3 regions of the uncultured Paenibacillus sp. genome follow, and region 3 is predicted to be linked to each of the others. Evidence: riboswitches for the same ligand, from Rfam matches in the RefSeq annotation. Region 3 holds a riboswitch; each other region holds the start of a gene.
The links. Region 3 has a riboswitch for cyclic di-AMP ahead of RWM61_RS01000 (TrkH family potassium uptake protein). Riboswitches for the same ligand answer to the same signal wherever they lie in the genome.
Positions count from the first base shown of each region.

Region 1: another riboswitch for cyclic di-AMP. It lies ahead of ehuB (ectoine/hydroxyectoine ABC transporter substrate-binding protein EhuB); the one in region 3 lies ahead of RWM61_RS01000 (TrkH family potassium uptake protein).
Region 2: another riboswitch for cyclic di-AMP. It lies ahead of RWM61_RS18780 (ubiquitin-like domain-containing protein); the one in region 3 lies ahead of RWM61_RS01000 (TrkH family potassium uptake protein).

Region 1 covers NZ_CAUPYC010000020.1:12,994-19,777, reverse strand. Annotated here, with positions in the region: gene ectB (diaminobutyrate--2-oxoglutarate transaminase) at 1-902, opposite strand, end outside; gene ectA (diaminobutyrate acetyltransferase) at 957-1,403, opposite strand; partial or broken gene ehuA (ectoine/hydroxyectoine ABC transporter ATP-binding protein EhuA) at 1,492-2,262, opposite strand; gene ehuD (ectoine/hydroxyectoine ABC transporter permease subunit EhuD) at 2,262-2,924, opposite strand; gene ehuC (ectoine/hydroxyectoine ABC transporter permease subunit EhuC) at 2,927-3,580, opposite strand; gene ehuB (ectoine/hydroxyectoine ABC transporter substrate-binding protein EhuB) at 3,590-4,498, opposite strand; cyclic di-AMP (ydaO/yuaA leader) riboswitch at 4,779-4,921, opposite strand; gene mnhG (monovalent cation/H(+) antiporter subunit G) at 4,975-5,370, opposite strand; gene RWM61_RS08835 (Na(+)/H(+) antiporter subunit F1) at 5,339-5,629, opposite strand; gene RWM61_RS08830 (Na+/H+ antiporter subunit E) at 5,629-6,105, opposite strand; gene RWM61_RS08825 (Na+/H+ antiporter subunit D) at 6,111-6,784, opposite strand, start outside.
Region 2 covers NZ_CAUPYC010000088.1:7,075-13,858, reverse strand. Annotated here, with positions in the region: gene rsmA (16S rRNA (adenine(1518)-N(6)/adenine(1519)-N(6))-dimethyltransferase RsmA) at 1-161, opposite strand, end outside; gene rnmV (ribonuclease M5) at 158-721, opposite strand; gene RWM61_RS18780 (ubiquitin-like domain-containing protein) at 928-2,076, opposite strand; cyclic di-AMP (ydaO/yuaA leader) riboswitch at 2,333-2,531, opposite strand; gene RWM61_RS18775 (TatD family hydrolase) at 2,711-3,478, opposite strand; gene RWM61_RS18770 (HD domain-containing protein) at 3,513-4,811, opposite strand; gene RWM61_RS18765 (AbrB/MazE/SpoVT family DNA-binding domain-containing protein) at 5,084-5,338, shown strand; gene rsmI (16S rRNA (cytidine(1402)-2'-O)-methyltransferase) at 5,547-6,485, opposite strand; gene RWM61_RS18755 (tRNA1(Val) (adenine(37)-N6)-methyltransferase) at 6,482-6,784, opposite strand, start outside.
Region 3 covers NZ_CAUPYC010000002.1:16,922-23,705, forward strand. Annotated here, with positions in the region: gene RWM61_RS00995 (CPBP family intramembrane glutamic endopeptidase) at 1-1,205, opposite strand, end outside; cyclic di-AMP (ydaO/yuaA leader) riboswitch at 1,464-1,652, shown strand; gene RWM61_RS01000 (TrkH family potassium uptake protein) at 1,725-3,062, shown strand; gene RWM61_RS01005 (TrkA family potassium uptake protein) at 3,080-3,751, shown strand; gene RWM61_RS01010 (LysR family transcriptional regulator) at 3,763-4,665, opposite strand; gene RWM61_RS01015 (succinate dehydrogenase cytochrome b558 subunit) at 4,860-5,540, shown strand; gene sdhA (succinate dehydrogenase flavoprotein subunit) at 5,565-6,784, shown strand, end outside.

The DNA.
Region 1 (6,784 bases), on a different contig from region 3:
TTGTGCTCTCCCGGCTGCCACACATCGATCTCCGGCTTCAGCAGCGTGATCGCCATCGGGAGCCCGAATCCGCCGATCGACTTGGACAGACAAACGATGTCCGGCTCGATTCCGGCATCGTCGAAGCTGAAAAACGAACCGGTGCGGCCGCAGCCCATCTGGATGTCGTCCAGAATGAGCAAAATCCCTCTCTGTCGGCACAAACGCTCCAACTTTTGCAGCCATGCCGTGCCAGCCGCGTTCAATCCGCCCTCACCCTGGACCGCTTCCACGATAACAGCGGCCGGCAGAGGTATTCCGCTCCCCGGGTCATCAAGCAGCTTGCCGATATATTCGGTCGTATCTACATCGCTGCCGAAATAGCCGTCATAGGGCATAAAAACGGAACTGCCCAGCTCGACGCCCGCACCATTTCGTTTAAAGGCATTGCCCGTTACGGACAGCGAGCCCAGCGTCATCCCGTGAAAAGCATTGGTGAAGCACATGACGGTGCAACGCCCTGTCACTTTACGGGCGATTTTCATCGCGCTTTCCACCGAGTTGGTTCCGGTCGGACCCGGAAACATGACCTTGTAGTTCCAGCCTCGCGGCTGCAGAATCACGTCATGAAACCGATTCAAAAAAGCTTCCTTGGCGCTTGTCGCCATATCCAGGCTGTGCGTCACACCGTCCTGCAGCATGTAGTCGATCAGCTTCGAGCGAATCACCTCATTGTTATGTCCGTAATTCAGGGCGCCTGCCCCTGCAAAGAAATCAATGTACTCGGTTCCATGCGTATCCCACAGCTTCGCATTTTTTGCCTTTTGAAACACCGTAGCGAAGCTGCGGCAGTAGCTTCTCACTTCCGACTCACGGGTTTCGAACACTTCCATACTCGGCGTTTCCATAATTTTACTACTCATAGGTTACCTCCATTTACGATCAATTGTTTTGAACACGATTCGGCAACTTCTTCCTCACGCAAGCGGACCGATCCGAAACAGCCGCTCGGGCTCATGCCGGCTCTCCTGTGGAAAAAAACGCTCCTCATACCCTTGTTCCGACTCGCATATCGTTTGCAGCTCCGCGGCCAATCCGAAAAACATCCGGCGGGAAGCGATATTGGAAGGGGTAACGGTCGTCTCGAGATAACGGACGCCGCGGCAGGCTTCACGCTCCAGCACCGTCTTGATCATCGTTTTTCCCAGGCCGCGTCCGCGATGGGTGTTCGCAACGGCAACCTGCCAGATAAATAAAGTATCCTCTCGATCGGGAGCACGGTAAGCCGACAAGAAGCCGACCGTCTCTCCGTTCTCTTCCGCCACCACACAGGTTCGGCGGAAATAATCGCACAGCATGATGTAGCAGTAGGGCGAGTTAACATCCAGCGATCCTGCTTGCCGGATCAACTGCCACACCTTCATGCCGTCTGCCGTCCCGGGCTCTCGATAACAAATCGCGGTCTCCGTAATCATGTGCTCGCTCACTCCTGTTCCGGTGCTTCGCCGTCACGGACCTGAATCGCTTCAGAAACGATTGCAGCCGCTCGCTTTGCGGATGGTCGAAAATCTGTTCCGGCGTTCCCTGCTCCACGATGCGCCCTTCCGCCCCGAAAATGACGCGGTCGGCGACTTCCTTCGCGAAATCCATCTCATGGGTAATCAGCAGCATCGCCATGTCGCCCTCTTCGGCGATCTCCCGGATGACCTCCAGCACCTCGCCTACAAGCTCAGGGTCCAGGGCTGACGTCACTTCATCGAATACCATAACTTTAGGCCGCATGACCAGCGCCCGGGCAATCGCAACGCGCTGCTTCTGTCCGCCCGACAATTGAGACGGATAAACCGTCAGCTTGTCGTCCAGGCCGACCTTGCGCAGCATGGATACCGCCCGTTCCTTCGCCTCCTCTTTCGATAACCCGAGCACCTTGCGCGGGCCCTCCGTTACGTTGCGCAGCACGTTCATATGCGGAAACAGGTTGAAATGCTGGAACACCATGCCGACATCGCCCCTCATTCGGTGCAGATGCCGCTCGTTGGCCCGGACAAGCCGACCGTTCACGCGCATATGCCAGAGTAGCTCTCCATTCAATTCGATCGTGCCGGCGGTCGGCTCCTCCAACGTCATCAGCATGCGGCCGAGCGTCGTTTTGCCCGAACCGCTCGGGCCGATCATCGCCACCTTCTCGCCCGGATCAATTTCCAGATCAATGCCGGAGAGCACCTCAAGCTCGCCGAACTTTTTCGCCACTTGCGAATATTTCACAATGGGTTGCATAGGCATCACTTCCCTCTTTGCGGATTCAATCTTTTTTCCAGCGTTCTTGCGAGCAGGGAAGCCGGATAGCTGATGGCCAGGAATAACAGGCCGACCAGCGTATAAGGTTCAAACACCCGGTAAGTATCGGACACGATATTTTTCGCCGTGAGCAGCAGCTCGACCAGCGTGATCGCCGATAAAATCGGCGTCTCCTTGAACATGACGATCAGGTAATTGCCCAGCACGGGAATAATCGGCGGTATGGCCTGCGGCAGAACGATGCTGCCCCATGTCCGCCATTTGGGAAAGTTCAATGCGACCGCCGCTTCCCATTGCCCTTTGGGAACCGCTTCGATCCCCGAACGGTATACCTCGGCCAAATAAGTGCTGTAATGCAGGCCAAGTCCGATGACGCCGGCCGAAAAAGCAGACAGCGATATACCGGCCATGACCGGCAGGCTGTAATACAGGAACAGCACCTGAACAAGCAGCGGCGTGTTCCGAATAAACCCGATGAATCCTTTTGCAAACCATGACACAGGCTTCCAACCGGAACGAACGGCGCCTGCGAGCACAAGGCCGCCGACACAGGCCGCGGCAAACCCGGCAAGCGTAGCGGCTGCCGTCATTCTCAAAGCGGCCAACAGCTCCGGCAAGATGTCGGCAACCAAACTCCAATCCCACATCGCTACATCCTCCCTGCCGCCATCTTCCGCTCAAGCATACGAATGCCGAAAGCAACGACCGCGGAAATGACAAAATAGATGAGAAGCAGCAGCGCAAGAATTTCGGTTGTGAAAGAGATATAGTTGTTTCTCAATACCATAGCCTGATAAGTCAAATCCGCCATCGTAATGAAATAGACAAGGGATGTGGATTTGACCAGCTCGATAAGCAAATTTCCGAAAGGCGGCAGCATCCGGACGAACGCTTGCGGTATGACGATATGCACAAGCCTCTGCCATGGCTTCATGTTCAGAGCCAACGCGGCCTCCCATTGTCCTTTCGGAACGGCGAGGATCGAGCTTCGCACGATCTCGGAGCCGTAAGCTCCGAAATTAAGGCCCACCGCCAGAATGGCCGCCCACATTTTGGGGAGCTCAATCCCGAGAAAGGGAAGCGCGAAGTATAACCAAAACAATTGAATCAACAACGACGTTCCCCTGAAAATCTCCACGTATCCGGCAGTCGCGGCGCGCACCGCCCAAAGCCTGGAAAGCTTGCACAGTCCTGCAGTGAAAGAAGCGATGATGGCGAGAACCGAAGCCGCAACTGCCACCTGCACCGTCACTTTCGCCCCTTCGAGCAGAGAAGGCAGAAAGTCGATCCATGAACTCGGCATCGTTATGCCTTATTCCTTGCACAGCTCTACAGCCGTCACGTCGCCGGGAAGCTCCTGCTCGGTGAAGCCGAATTGCTGCAGGATCGTCAGCAGCTCGCCCGAATCCTTCAATTTCTGCAGCTCCGCATTGTACGCCTGCCGAAAGGCCGCATCCGCTTGGCGGAACGCCGTTGCCCCGTAACCGCGCACGCTTTTGCCGCCGATCACCGGCTGCTCGAATTCGGCGACCCGCTCGATATCGGCGTCATTCGCCGAGTCCAGCATCGCCTGCAGCGCCGGTCCCGTCATCGTAATGACCTGCACCCTGTCCGCCTGGAGCGCGCTGATCGCCGACGCCTGATCCGGCACCTGAACGATTTGCTCCTTCGGCACACCCGAGTCTTCCAGATAGCCGATTTCCACAGCGCCGGTCATTACGGCCACCTTCACATCCTTGTTCTGCGCAATGCCGGCATAGCTGCTCAAGTTCAACGGATTTCCTTTCTTGACCGCGATCGCTTCTCCGATGCTGTACTCCGGGTCGGCGAAAAGCACCGCCGCGCAGCGGTTCGGGTTGATAAACATCCCCGCCGTAATCAGATCGAACCGCTTGGCCTGAAGTCCCCCGATCAAGGAACCGAATTCGGTCAGCTCCCCTCTCATTTCTTCGATGCCGAGATTGGCCAGAATGACCCGCGCGATTTCCACCGCTTCCCCGGTTAATTCCCCGTCGGCCGTCTTGTAAGCGTATGGTTTCTCGTTAGCGAAGCCGACCGTGATGTACCCTCTCTCTTTTGCCTCCGCCAATGTTCCGCTTGCGGTGCCGCCGGCAGCCGTATCCGGCCCCGACGTCCCTTCCGTCGCGTTATTGGATTGACCGCAACCGGCGATCAACGCCGCAAACACCAGACCCAACAGCAACAGCAAAGCTTTTTTCAATCCATCCCACAGCCTCTCCCATATATTTTCTGAACACACAATTGTGTGTATGCCAGCAGCTATATAACTACTTTTCGCATCGTCAAACATGGATTAAATGCATTTCCTTCGCCCGTTATGTATGTCGATTACCCCCACACAACTCCCCCTCTCGACTATTAAAATAAAATGAACCCCGGGCCGAGGAGTTAAAAAAAGCACAGCTCCGCCAGCAGGGGTCCAAAAAGACGCAAAAGACCCTATAAAAGGGTCCGCATGTCTAAATTAGCTTGAAAAGAAACAGACCCATCCACTGCTGACGAGGTTAGCTGACGGACTCGGGTAAGATGGTACCCTACATTCAAAAAACCTGAATGACTCGCCCCAAAAAACTGGTTCCCCCGCTTTCCGGCTCAACAGCCGAAAACTAAGCGTACGGTTATAATAAACTGAAAGATTAGAGAAGTCAAACAATTATGAGGTAAATGAGAGGTTTCTCAGAAATCCGTCTCCGAGCCCGATCGCCCTTCGCGTTCCCGCTTCACCACCGCTTTAAGGTCGTCCTGCACACTCCCGCCCCACAAGGAAACGCCCGTACGGTAGGCGGCCCTTCCATTCAAATGCCCCGCTACCGGCGCCGTCATGAATACGAACACGATACCCAGAATCAGCTTCGCGCTGGCATGCTCCAGATACAGCCAGAAATACAGGAACGCGCCTCCCAGCACCAAAAGCACGCCGAGCGTCGCGCTTTTGGTCGCGGCATGCGACCGCAAATAAACGTCCGGCAGCCGAACGAGCCCGAATGCGCTCAGCGCGCTGAGCAAAGCTCCGATCAGCACCAGGATGCCGATCAGCAGCTCACCTGCCGTCGCCAAAGTCCCCGCGTTCAATGACGTCACCCCTTTCGATGAATCTCGCAAACGCCGTCGTGCCGATAAACGTAACAATGCCGATGACAAGGATAATATCGAGGTAGACCGCCGTCTTCAACAGCATGGAGAGGACGGCGGTCATCGAGAGCAACATGACGCCGATCGTGTCCAGGGACATAATCCGGTCGGCCATCGAAGGCCCCTTGAGCAAGCGGTACATGCAGCCGAGAATTGCCAGCGACAATATGACCAGGGATGCGCTCAGCAAGTAGTCCATCACCGCGTCACCTCCATAATCGCTTTTTCGAAGCTTCCTTTAATCTGTTCGGACAGCTGCGCCGCGTCCTGTATATCCATCGCATGGATATACAGAATCCGTCCGTCGCGCGAAACATCCAGCGTCAGCGTGCCCGGCGTCAAGGTAATCAGGCAAGCCAGCAGCGTGACCTCCCAGTCCGATTGCAGCCGGGTTTCAAGTGCGAATATACCTGGCCGGACGTTAAGCCGCGGACGGAGAATCTGGCGAATGACCGCCAGGCCGGAAAGGAGCAGCTCTTTCATGAACAGCGCGAGCAGTCTGATGACCGCCCACGCCTTTTTCAAATAAAAGTCATGCGGCCAGAACCGGTTCAGGCCCCCGATAAACAGAGCACCGATCAAAAAACCGACAGTGAACCGGGGAGCCGACCAATCGTTAGAAAGAAGCATCCATATAACGGCGATGAGAAGATTCAGCAGGATTTGCACAGCCATGTCCACTACTCCTTTAATACCGCTTCGATGTATGGCTCCGGATTGACAAGCCCGTCACCCGCCTGCGAAACGAACGCGTACACCCATTCGGACCCGATCCCCAGCACCGCCACCAGCACGGATACCGCCGCAAGCGCCCAATAAGCCGCACCGCCCGGCTTTACGGGTTCTCGGTTCGGTGCCGGCTTCTCATCTCCCCAGAACGCCTGCATGAATATTTTCATCATGGAGTACAGGACGACGAGGCTCGAAGCAAGCGCGATCGCCGTCAACCCGTAAGCCCCTGCGTCCAGGCCGCCCCTTATTATGAGCAGCTTTCCCGGAAAACCGCTGAGCGGCGGTACGCCGGCAAGCGCGAGGGCCACCACGAAAAACAACCAGCCGAGCAGCGGATACCGCCCGATCATCCCGCCCATATCCTTCAGCCGGTGCGTGCCGGCCGCGGCGACGATGAGTCCTCCGAGAAAAAACATCATCGCTTTGGCGGCCATATCATGCAGCAGATAAAACACCGCCCCGTCCAGCGCGTCTTTGGTGCCGACCGATAATCCGAACGCGATGAAGCCGACGCCGATGATCACGTTGTAATTCAGGATCCGGGGGATATCGGAGTACGCGACCGCGCCGAGCCCGCCGAGGATCATCGTGGCCGCCGCCATCCCGCCGATCCATGCCTGCA
Region 2 (6,784 bases), on a different contig from region 3:
AATTCGGCGGCCTCTACGATATTACCTAAAATATTGCCGTCGATAAGAAAATTTTGGCCGAGGCTTTTCTTGAATTGGAAGCCGTACTTGGCAATGATGTCCTTCGTCCGCTTCGGGGAGGAAACCTCAGGGACCGCCGCCCCGCGCCGCTCATCCGTCATCGTTCGTCTCCTCTCTCCTTGCCCGCTTCCATGGCCGACACCGCTTGTCCGAACTCCTCCCTGGAGATGCGGAACACCGTGCAGCGCTTGTGGAACTGTTTGCCGTTCGCATACCCGATTCCGAGCAGCTTCCCGAGCGCCAGCCTGCGGGCGGCCGCATCGGGGTGAACGATCAAGCCGGCGGCGATCATATCGTCCCATGTCACTTCGCCGCCGTCCTTGGAGGCCGCCTCGGAGCGCACCGAGGCTAATGCCCGCCTGATCGCTCCGGGCGCCGCATGCTCGATGCCGATGTCCCCCTTGTACGTCGCCTCTTCCTGCGGAAGAAAGGCATGCTTGCAGCCCGGCACGCGGGCGGCCACAATACGCCGAATCCGTTCGCCCGCATGATCCGGATCGGTGAAAATAATGACGCCCCTCCGCTCCGCCGCGAGCTCGATCCGCCGAAGCACCTCTTCGCCCGCCGCCGAGCCTCCGGTCTCAATCGTATCCGCGTCGACGGCCCTTTTAATCGCTGCGGTATCGCCTTTCCCCTCAACGACAATAACTTCTTTCAGCATTGCAGAAATTTCCTTTCCCGAAGCGCGGCTTCGCTGCAACCTAAGGGTGACCTCGATCGTCTAAAGCTATACATGGCCAACAAGATAAAAACCTCTACCGAAGCCGCCCGAAAAGAGCGGCCGCGCATAGAGGTTGGGACAGGCATAAAATCCCGTCAGTCTCATAGGATTAATCACGAGTTGCCGAACGGCTGTACAGCCTGTTATTAGGCCGCGGTCGGCTTATTCGGACCTAACACGTATACCGTAAAGCCTTTTTTCCTGCCGAACTTCAAAGCATACTGCCTGCTGTCATAGTAAACGTCGATCTTGTTGCCTTTGACCGCGCTGCCGGTATCCTCCGCACGGCGGAAGCCGATGCCCTCGATGTATACCCACCAGCCGATCGGAATGACCTTCGGATCGACGGCAATCGTACGGCCTTCTTTTACCTTGGCGCCGGATGCCGTAATCCCGAATTCGGGATCGCTTTTGCTCTTTCCGGTTGATTCCACGCCCGCCGTATAGGCGGTTAAGGTCACGTTCTTCAGCACCTTCTTCGCCTTGAACGAAACGCCCTGCTTCGAGACGGCCGCCGTTTCGGGCGACTTTGCCGACAGCACAACAACTTCCGGCTCCGGCTTCTTCGTACCGACAGCCACAATCTGATCCCGCTTCGACGTCTCCATAAACTTGGTCAGCAGCTTGGTTTCCACCAGCTTGCCGTCCGCGAACGTCTTCTCGAACTTTTTGACGATCAGGCCTTGCCGGCCTTTCTGAACAACCTTCGTTTTGCCGGTGTCCAAGTTCGGATCGTTTTTCTTGACTACCGTGAACGGCAGTACGTGCTCGGTCTCCGCAAGCTGCTTGTCGATCCGCACTACCGTTACGTTCATTCGGCTTTTGAGCTCCGTATTCAAGGATGGATATACCTTATCCTGCGCACGGATACTTATATCGGTTTGCCCGATCGCCGCTCCCACCGTTCTTGCCGTCGTGTAGAACGTTTCAGCCTTTCCATCCGCCTTCACCGTCACTTGCACCGCTTGATCGACAACGATCCGGTCGCCGTCTTTGACGGCCGCGCTGAGTGGCATCGATACCTGATCGTTAGGTCCGATCGTGATGGCTTGTTCATCCAATAGGCGTTGAAGGGACCATTGCTTGGTTGAAACAACGGTTTCTTGTCCATTCAATACTACGGAGACGCTTTTGTCAGCCGTTCCGTACACCAACACCAACAACATGAAAGTCATAGCGATTGAGATAATAGCGCTAAGCAGAATCAAACGCAAGTTTCCATGCTTCCATCGCAACGCGAAAGTCATGCTGGATGATCGTTGCCCATGGGATTCCAATACCCGGAACACACCCACTTCTTCGGTCCTCCTTCATAGCCCCGCCGTCATAGAGTGATGCATGATTGTCTTTGACGCGACTATATGTTATTTTCATGCGCCGAACAGCACGCACGCCCTGCCCCCAGAGATACGCCCGTTCGGTCCACCTCCCCTGTAACCCTATGTCGAGGCATTCTGCGATATTCGCAAAATAAAAGAAGCCGACGACAGAGGATCCTTCGTGGCTTCCGCGGAAGACAAAGATTCACATTGGGAAATGTGGATGCACGAGACGACCTCTCTATGTACGCTTGCGAGGTTAGCTGTCGGGTTCGGACATGAGAGTTGCCCTATTTCGCTCGGATCCTAAATATGGATCGTTGCAAAAATTCACCCCAAGAAGAATTCATATACGACGTGTCCGCTGTGGGTTGGCGTAGCGCCGTATCGGTTCCCCCGCTCTCCGAATGGAGATTAAGCGATCTGGAAATGGGATACAACATCAAGCTCTGAGGAAAATCATACAGCCTTTAGACCTACATTGTAAAGAACGCTTTAAAGACGATATATAGCTTATTTCCGGAAAATCCCGTAAAAAAGCTGCAATTTCGCAAACAAAGATTACTTTTTTCACCGGATAGATCTCGAATTCTCCCTTTCGTGATCAAAATCACCGAAACCCAAAACAGTTTTTGGCATTTTCCGTGGTGATCGTCTCAAGTTCGTTTCGGCTTATGCCCACAATTTCGGCCGCAGCCTCGGCCACATAAACCACGTGTCCGGACTCGTTCCGTTTGCCTCTGTAAGGCTCGGGAGCCAGGTATGGCGCATCCGTTTCCACCAAAATCCGGTCGAGCGGCACTTTGCCGAGAACCTCCTTCGGTACCCTCGCATTTTTGAACGTAACCGGTCCTCCGAAAGAAATATAGAAATTCATATCCAGGCATTGCTTAGCCGTCTCCCAACTTCCCGAGAAGCAGTGCATCACCCCTCCGACCTCCGACGCCTTCTCCTCCCGCAAAATCCGGACGATATCTTCATGCGCGTCTCGGTTATGAATCACGATCGGCTTGCCGATCTTCCTGGCCAGCCGGATTTGTTCGCGGAACACGCGATGCTGCACTTCTTTCGGTGAGGTGTCCCAATGGTAGTCCAATCCGATCTCCCCGATCGCCACCACCTTCTCGTGTTTGCACAGTTCCTCTATCCATTCGAGATCACCCTCGCGCATTTGTATGCTCTCCACAGGATGCCAGCCGACGGCTGCGTAAATAAAATCATATCGATCCGCCAGCGCCATCGTCGTCGGAATCGTCTCCCGATCGAAACCGATATTGATCATCTTGCCCACGCCGGCTTCAACGGCCCGGGCAATGACCGCTTCCCGGTCGTTGTCGAATTTCGGGGAATCCAAATGAGTGTGAGTGTCGATAAGCATGTCGCAACGTTTCCCTCCCTGCATATACCGATTGTCAAAGCTCGAAAAATTGTCGAATTTCTGTGTCGAAATGATTTTTGTGTTTCATTAGCGTCTCTCTTGGGTAATAGAGGTGAAACTTGCCTCTGTGCAACCCGGCGATCGAACGGATGATGTCGGACATGGCGGAGATATCCTCCAATTTGTCCTGGTCGCCGAGCATCAGAATAGGCGGCTTGTTCTCTCCTTCGGTTGTACCGGGTCGGTATACATGATACGGAAGATCGAACGGGTAATCAATCTCCAGATGGTAATCCGGGTGAAGTCCCGCAGACCTGAAAGCGTGGCGTATTCGTGACCAGAACGCTTCGTCGCGGTGGTCCATCGTAACGTATTTATAAAGCCTGCGGTGCAGAAAGCGGCGGCACAGCTCCGCAAGCAGCTCGTCCCGCTCCTGGATCCATTGCATGAACACGGTCTGAACGAGCGCTTCATCCAGCCGGTAATAGCCATTCACGTCAAGCGTGCCCTCGAATAAAGAAACGAGCGCATCGGGCATCTTCGACAAAAATCCGTAACTACCCGCATAAAGCTCCTTCGCTCTGCGAAAAATTTGGCGAAGAATGATTTCCGAGCTACGGGTGACTGGATGGAAGTACACCTGCCAATACATTTGGTAACGCGACATCAGATAGTCCTCTACGGCGTGCATGCCGCTTTCCTTCACCACAATGCGACCCTGGTAAGGCCGCAGCACACGAAGGATACGGTCCAAATCGAACATGCCGTAGTTGACGCCCGTATAGTATGCATCGCGAAGCAGATAATCCATGCGGTCGGCATCCATTTGGCTGGAGATCAGACTAACGACGATCGGCTTGTCGTACGTTTTGCAAATGACCGAAGCGACCCGTTCGGGGAAGTCCGGAGATACCGTTCGCAAGATGCGGTTCACTTCTGTTTCTTCTAATATAATACGGCAGGTCCAGGCTTCATGATGGGTGTCGAAAACGTCTTCGATCGAATGGGAAAAGGGGCCATGACCGACATCGTGCAAAAGGGATGCGCAGAGGCATAAAAGGCGTTCCTCCTCCGGCCAGTCGGCGTACCGGCTTCGCTCGAATTGCGATATGATTTTGCGCGTTATTTCGTATACGCCGAGCGAGTGGGAGAAGCGGCTGTGTTCCGCGCCATGAAACGTCAAATAGGAGGTGCCCAGCTGACGGATACGGCGAAGCCGTTGGAATTCCTTCGTATTGATCAAATTCCAGATGGTCCGATCCTGCACATAGATATACTTATGAACCGGATCTTTAAATACCTTTTCTTCAGCCAAATCGTAACGCACGCCCATCACCTCTTGGATTGGAAATAGTGATTCAAACACTGGGTAAAATTTTCGATTTTGTCGAATGGTGTCGTATTTAATCTTCCAGGTTTTGTGTCGATTTTTACCAAATATCTTTCGACATTACCCATATACATAGGAATTTGGATGATAAAAGAAATTCAATTCCTTAAATTACGGTTGACTATTATGGGAATGGTTGGTACGATGGTAAAAATAAAAAAGTAAAATTGTGTCGAATATTGTAGAACCATATTTTGAGAGGGGAAAGATAGATCATGATGAAATCCACCGGTATCGTACGTAAAGTTGATGAATTGGGCCGCGTCGTCATTCCGATCGAATTGCGCCGTACGCTCGGCATTGGAGAGAAGGACGCTCTGGAAATCTACGTGGACGGCGAGCGCATTATGCTCAAGAAATATGAGCCGGCCTGTATTTTCTGCGGCAACGCGGAGAACGTCACTTATTTCAAGGGCAAAATCGTTTGCAATGAATGCATATCGGAACTGCCGGCACCGGTTGCGAAATAATTTAATTAATTAAGGATTTGCGGATTTCGGATACTGCCGGAAAGAAATAGGTTATCAAATTCCGAAATATAAGTTATAATAGAAACATCCTGCCAAGTTAATTCTAACCTTTTTTATACTCCTTATTGCCTTCCTGTGCTAGAACCCGGCCGGGAAGGCCCTTTTTTGTCTTTTTTCGGCTTCCGGCCGGACAAACAACCCCCTTCGGTCAGCCCTCCGGTTCCGACTGTTCACGCTCCGCCGTTTCCGCTATGTACGCATTGTAAATCTCCCTCTTGGTTACTTCCCTATCCGCCGCCGCTTTCTTCATCGCTTCCTTCCGGTCGCCGGATTCGGACTCATAATGCCACACATGCGCGGTAACCGTTAGATTTTCCCACCACCGGTCGTTCGCCGGACCATCGCCGCTTGCCGCCATAGCCGATGGATCCGCGCCGTGGACAACCAAACAATATTCGCCCCGCGGGGGATGCCGCTCCAATAGTTCCAGCGCCTCCGCGATCGTGCCGCGAGCCGTCTCTTCATGCCGTTTCGTCAATTCCCGTACGAGCGCGATTCGCCGGTCTCCCCATACGTCCAGCATGGCACGCAACGTCTTCTTAATCCGATGAGGGGCCTCGTAAAAAAGCAGGGTTTCCGTACAATGCTTCAACTCCTCGAGCCATCGGATCAAAACCTTGGGCTCACGCGGCGGAAAACCCGCGAATTGGAATCTTTCCGTCGGCAGACCCGATACGATCAGCGCCGATAAAGCGGCATTCGGCCCGGGTATGGGTACGACCGGTATTTCCAGTGCAGCCGCATCGCGAACAAGATCCGCTCCCGGATCGGAGATGGCAGGCAATCCGGCGTCACTCACGAGCGCCACCGAGCTTCCTTCCTTCAGCAGCCTGATCAACTCCGGACCGCTGGCCGCTTTGTTGTGCTCATGATAGCTGACCAGCTTCGTCCCGATTTCAAAATGAGTCAGCAGCTTCCGGGTTTGCCGTGTGTCCTCGGCAGCGATGAGATCCGCTTCCCGCAGCGTGCGAATCGCCCGAAAACTCATATCCTCCAGGTTGCCGATGGGCGTGCCGACTACATACAACGTTCCTTGCCCCGTCGATCCGGCGCCTCCGCCGAAGCTTTTTTGCACCTGCATCGTCATCCTTCATGATCCTTCTTTCCCGCCGGATTATCCCCATAGTAGATGTGCATGAGCTCCGCATTGTATTCCTTCTTACTATTATAGACGATTAACGGAGGCAGTACCTTCACATCCGGCTTGGCGTCCCGCATCGCTTCGACGAGCACCATATTCGCCGCCTCTTCCGCGCGCGGGTGAACGAAACGAATGCGCTTCGGTTCCAGCTTGGCGCGCGTGAACGAATGGATGATTTCGATCAGCCGGGAAGGACGGTGCACCATCGCCACCTTGCCGCCCGATTTTACAAGCCTGGCGCATGC
Region 3 (6,784 bases):
ACGTCGCTGGTCGCCCATACGCCCATGCCTTTCTCCAACACGATAAAAATGAGCGTCTGCAGCCCGAGGAAGATGAAGGCGGCCCAGTATCCGAGCTTCATCGCCTTCCATACATGGTCGCCGAACCCGGGTTCGCCGCGGCGAACCCACAGATTGCGTCCCATCCGGCGCCACAGGCCGTCGCCGCCGACGAGCGAGAAATACACGGACACCGCGATGCCGAGGGTGAATACGATTTGGACGGCGATTCCGACGTCGGTCATCGTTTTGGCGTTTGCCTCTTCCCCGAAACCCGCGCGGATGCCGTCGTACATGTTGAGATTGTTCACCGTGTAGAACAAGAGGAACAAAGCGGTGAGCACCAATCCGCGCAGGAAGGAGGTATGCCTGCGCGCAAGGGCGGCGTAAACGATGGCGAGCACAAACAGGACAAGCGACCCGCCCAGCGATCCGGCAAATGTCATGAGCGACGCGATGCGATCCTGGCGCTCCACATAAGCAGTGTAAGTGTCGGGAACCTGGAAAGCCGGCTTGTAGTCGACGATCGTTACCGAATCATCGGGCGACTTCGCCGCCAGAATGCGAAGCTCGAGCCGGGCGTCTCCCGCCTTTGCCCCGGGGACGTCGATCACGACCGCTTGGTCGCGTTCGAAACCGCCGTCAGCCGGGCCGCGAACCTGGAGCTCCCGCCCGCGGAATCCGCGCTGCTCCGCGAACGCTTTGGCGGCCAATACCGCCGCATCGTAGGGCAGCGGCGCCCGATCGGCTTCGGGGCCGCCACTTACTTCATTCCATGCCACGATGGCGCCGGTTTCCATATGTACGTTCACGAAATGTATTCTCGTTATCCGGTCTTCTTGCCCTGTTGTGCTGCGTACTTCCACCTGATACGTATCGAGCGGATAGTCTCCGCCGTACCGTTCATCGTAGGCGTCGGTCAGCTTTTCCTTCGCTAAATAACCGGTAAGCAGCTTGGACGATTGGTGAACCGCCGCCGCGGACAACACCGTTCCGCCGAAGTTCGTCCGCACGAAGGAGGACGCTTTTTGCTCGGCCGCGGTTTCCCCGATCACGTCCGGACTCTCGGAGCTGAAGAACGAGCTTGCCGTGGAGGGGATCACTTGAAACAGCAGAAAGACGGCGAGGCAGACGGTCCCCAAACCGTATACCACATGCCAGCGGGGTTCGATGTTCGCTTGTTGCATGGCAACACCTCTTCTCACATTTTCCGATCGGTCTCACGTCTACATGTACCTTATCATATTTTGCGTGAGAAACACCAACGCAAGGCCCGGATTCCCGAAACGAGCCGAGATAATGAACCGATAATCGAAGCAAACCGGACTTTATATCGGAAAACAAGCGGATTATGATCGAGTTTGCCCGTCTTTAAGTGATTTATCCTTTTGTAAACGGCTTGCGATCGGACTATAATCATAGGCGTCGGTCTTATTTAACCTACAATCGCATAGAAGCCGAATTTCTTGTTGAAAACGGGGGAACCATAATGCCGCCGCATACCGACGCAACAGCGGGCTGCAAGCGGCATGGGGTGAATTCCGGGCGGACGGTCGTACCGTTTGCCGGGATAGGGCGGCCTGTTCGCGCCCGAATCCGTCAGCTAACCTCGTAGGCTTGTCGGGACAGGACTCATACGCACACGGCATTGGGTTTCCAGTGCTTTTTTTATGCTTCATTTCCGATTACGGCCCGGGGTGATGGTTGTGCTTAAACGTTTGTTTTCAATATCGAACTGGTCGCCGCCGAGAATTCTGGTTACCGGGTTCGCACTGATCATCCTGCTGGGCGGCCTGCTGCTGTCGATGCCATTCGCCACGGCCGACGGCCAGGGCCAGCGGTATTTGCACGGGGTGTTTGAGGCGACGTCGGCCACTACCGTGACAGGCTTGGTCCTCGAGGACACGGGCACCTTCTACAGTATGCCTGGCCAGATCATCCTTATGCTTCTTATACAGATTGGCGGGATCGGCTTCATGACGATGGCCACGCTGTTCGCCCTTGTGCTGCGACGCAAGATTTCGCTCAGGGAACGGCTCATTCTGCAGGAAGCGATGAATCAGAGCAGCATGGAAGGCATCGTCCGGCTGATCCGGCGGGTCGTCTTCTATTCGCTGGCGATCGAAGCGGCCGGCCTGGTGCTGTTTACGGTCCGCTTCGCGGTCGACATGCCTTTGGGGCAAGCCGCGTACTACGGGTTGTTCCACTCCGTGTCGCTGTTCAATAACGCCGGCTTCGATATTTTGGGCGATTTCCGCAGTTTTACCCGCTATGTCGACGATCCGATTGTAAACGTTGTTTCAATCGGGTTAATCATACTTGGAGGGCTGGGTTTCGTCGTCTTGTCGGACCTGGTGGATTACCGAAAAAAAAGGCGGCTTACGCTGCATTCCAAAGTCGTGCTGTCGATGTCGGCCGCCCTTATCGCGATCGGGACCGCGGTCATATTCATCTTCGAGTATATAAACACGCTGCAGCCGCTCGGTTGGGACGGCAAAATCTGGGCATCCTTATTTCAATCCGTATCGGCGAGATCGGCCGGCTCCAATACGGTCATCGTCGCAGACCTGCGGCAGGCGACGCAATTTTTCATCGTCATGCTCATGTTTATCGGCGCATCGCCGGGATCCGCGGGCGGGGGGATCAAGACGACGACGTTTACGGTGCTGATCGGCGCGGTCATCGCGATGATCCGCGGCAAGGAAGATATCGTGCTGTTCAAGCATCGCCTCGCCCGGGAACGCATCTACAAAGCGTTGACGATTACGATGCTGTCGCTCGCGCTGGTCATCGCCGTCACCATGGTGCTGTCGGCGATTGAGGACCGCCAGTTCATCCGGCTGCTGTTCGAGACGGTGTCCGCCTTCTCCACGGCCGGACTGGATACCGGGCTGACGCGGCAGTTGACCGACTTCGGGAAGACCGTTATCGCCCTCACCATGTTTATCGGCCGGGTCGGTCCGCTGACGCTCGCTTATGCGCTCGGACCGCGTTCGGAAAAAGAGCTGTACCGCCATCCGGAAGGCAAAATGATCATCGGATAGAATGGAGATCGGACAACGTGAAAAAGAACCAATTCGTCATCATCGGCATGGGCCGCTTCGGCTCCAGCTTGGGCAAGGAATTGGTCGAGCTCGGCTATGAAGTGCTCGGCATCGATATGGATGAAGAAATCGTCAATGAAATGAGCCAAGTGCTGACGCATACCGTAGCGGCGGACTCCACAGATGAAGAAGCGCTGCGTTCGCTCGGCGTCCGCAACTTCGACTGCGGCGTCGTGGCGATCGGCGACGACATTCAAGCCAGCATATTGACCGCCATTCTGTTGAAGGACCTCGGCGTGAAGCAGGTGGTGGCCAAAGCGATGAGCGAGCTGCACGGCCGCGTGCTGGAGAAAATCGGCGTCGACCGCGTCATTTATCCGGAACGAGATATGGGGGTTCGCGTCGCGCATCAGCTCGTGTCGCCGAATCTGCTCGATTATATCGAGCTGTCGAAGGATTACACGATCGCCGAGCTTGCCGTGCCGCGATGCCTGGACGGCATGTCTTTGAAGGAGCTGAATCCGCGCGCCAAATTCGGCTGCAGCATCGTCGCCATCAACAAAAAGAACGGCGTCATCATCGCGCCCACGGCGGCGGATACGCTGCAGGAGAAGGATGTCATGGTCGTCATCGGCACGAATCATCAGATCGATGCCTTCGAGGGCTCCGTCGCCGCGAAATCGCGGTAGCATCGCCCCGGCTAATTGCCGCGCGCGAAGAACGCCGCGATCGCTTCGACCCATAATTTGACGGAAGGGTTCATCCCGTCGGGCTCCGGATGGATGAGCGACGTGGTCCGTTTCGTCTCCTCCAGTTCCCTGACCGGCACGACGGTCAGGTCGTTGTCTTCCAGCAGCCGCTCGCGCATGTACGATTTCGGCAGCAGCGTGCCCGCCCGGCACGTATGCATGAGTCGAAGGATCGCCTCGAACGAATCGATTTCCATTCGCACGTCCGGCTTCAGCTCATATTTGGCGAACAGCTCATCCGTCAGAATCCGGTACCAGGTGCCTTTGGCGAACAGGATCATCGGAAGGCCGTTCAGGTCGGAGATGCTCATCGAGCCGGCCCCCGCATCCGTTACATAATGCCCTTTGGGCAGGACAAGCTCCAGATGATCGTCGAACAGCGGCACGCAATAGAGCGCCGGATCGTCGATGCGGGAGGCGACGATGCCGATGTCGGCTTTCTTGTCGCGGACGAGCGAGACGATTTCATGCGTTTTGCCGGTGACGGCTTTAATGTCCACCTCGGGATGCGACTCGGTCATCATCTGAATCAGGTCGGGCAGCGTCGTCTGAAGGGTCGTGAGGCTCGCGCCGATGAGAATCGAAGTGCGTCCCGGAGCCCCTTCCCCGCTGATCGTCTGCAGAAAGCGGAAATGCCGCCGGCGAGCCTCAAGCGCATAATCGTAGGTCAATTGCCCGATCCGCGTCAGCTCGAGCCGTTTGCCGACCCTTCTGAACAGCATGGCGCCGAGCTCCTCCTCAAGCTTTGCGATTTTGCGCGACAGCGCGGGTTGTGACAAATTTAACAGCGACGACGCCTTGTTGAGGCTGGACTGTTCGACGACGGTGGCGAAAATGTGAAGCTCCTCCAGCATAACGGCCTCCTATATGCATAAAAGTTATAAGTCATTATAATAAATAAGCAGTTCCATTATAAGCGAAAAAGGAGTAGCATGGGAACTGTGGCATTTCTGTGTCGAACCTTGCATTGACGCTCCCCGGGTGCGGGGGTACAATGTAAGGTGGCTCACACAACGCTTGTCCAGTCGGAAAGGAGAACGCTTACGTCATGAAAGGAAATTCGTATTACTCGCGCAAAATTCACTCGCTGCTTGGGGTGATACCGCTTAGCATGTTCATTATCAGCCATATGCTGACGAACTTCTCGGCGGTTGAGGGAGGGGCGCAAGGCTTCAAGGCAGCCGTCTCGTTCATTAACGGCTTGCCGATCCTGATCGTGCTTGAGATTGTCGGCATCTGGCTGCCGCTGTTGTTTCACGGTGTGTATGGCTTGTATATCGCCTATCAATCGGATATCAACACGGGCCAATTCAAATACGGCCGCAACTGGGCGTTCGCGCTGCAGCGGATCTCGGGCGTCATCACGTTCATTTTCGTTGCGTGGCACGTTTATCAGACTCGTATTCAGGTGTTTCTCGGCAATATTGAGTATGGGGATCTCGGAGCGACGATGAACGCGATCGTCAGCAACAACTTTTTCTTCCTTCTCTACATGATCGGCGTCGTCGCCTCGGTGTTCCACTTCGCCAACGGCATGTGGGCGTTCCTCGTCAGCTGGGGCATCACGGTCGGCCCGCGGGCGCAACGAATTTCGTCCTACTTTTGGATGGTTGTGTTCGTCATTGTAACGGGCATGTTCCTGGCGTCGCTGATGGCATTCCGGGGCGATGAATTTAAAGAAGCGGGCGCTGCGGCCGAGACGCTGCGGACGCTCGCCAATATCGGATAGTCTGCGAACAAGGAGCGAAGCGAAATGGCTAAAAATAAAATCATCGTCGTGGGCGGCGGCCTTGCCGGCCTGATGGCGACCATCAAAGCCGCGGAATCGGGCATGCACGTCGATTTGTTCTCCGTCGTGCCGGTCAAGCGGTCCCACTCGGTATGCGCGCAGGGCGGCATCAACGGCGCGGTCAACACGAAGGGTGAGGGCGACTCCCCCTGGGAGCACTTCGACGATACGATCTACGGCGGGGACTTCCTTGCCAACCAGCCGCCGGTCAAGGCGATGTGCGAAGCGGCGCCGGGCATCATCCACCTGATGGACCGGATGGGCGTCATGTTCAACCGGACGCCGGAAGGACTGCTCGATTTCCGCCGGTTCGGCGGAACGAAGCATCACCGTACGGCTTTCGCGGGCGCGACGACCGGCCAGCAGCTGCTGTATGCCCTGGATGAGCAAGTACGCCGTTGGGAGACGGCGGGCCTTGTCACGAAGTACGAGCATTGGGAATTTCTCGGCGCCGTGCTCGACGACGACGGCGTATGCCGCGGCGTGTCGGCGCAGGACCTGCGCTCGATGGAGATTCATTCGTTTGCGGCGGACGCGGTTATACTGGCAACGGGCGGCCCGGGCATCATTTTCGGCAAAACGACGAACTCCGTCATCAATACGGGCACCGCGGCGAGCGCCGTGTATCAGCAAGGTGTCCATTACGCGAACGGCGAATTCATCCAGATCCACCCGACGGCGATTCCGGGCGACGACAAGCTGCGCCTGATGTCCGAATCCGCGCGCGGCGAAGGCGGCCGGGTGTGGACGTACAAGGACGGCAAGCCGTGGTACTTCCTTGAGGAGAAATACCCGGCGTACGGCAACCTGGTGCCGCGCGATATCGCGACCCGTGAAATTTTCGCGGTGTGCGTCGATATGAAGCTCGGCATCAACGGCGAGAACATGGTTTACCTCGACCTGTCGCACAAGGATCCGAAGGAGCTGGACGTGAAGCTCGGCGGCATTATCGAGATTTACGAGAAGTTCATGGGCGACGACCCGCGGAAGATTCCGATGAAAATTTTCCCGGCCGTTCACTATTCGATGGGCGGCATGTGGGTCGATTACAACCAGATGACGAACATTCCCGGCCTGTTTGCGGCCGGCGAGTGCGAATATCAATATCACGGCGCGAACCGCCTCGGCGCGAACTCGCTCGTATCGGCGATCTACGGCGGCATGATGGCCGGGCCGAAAGCGGT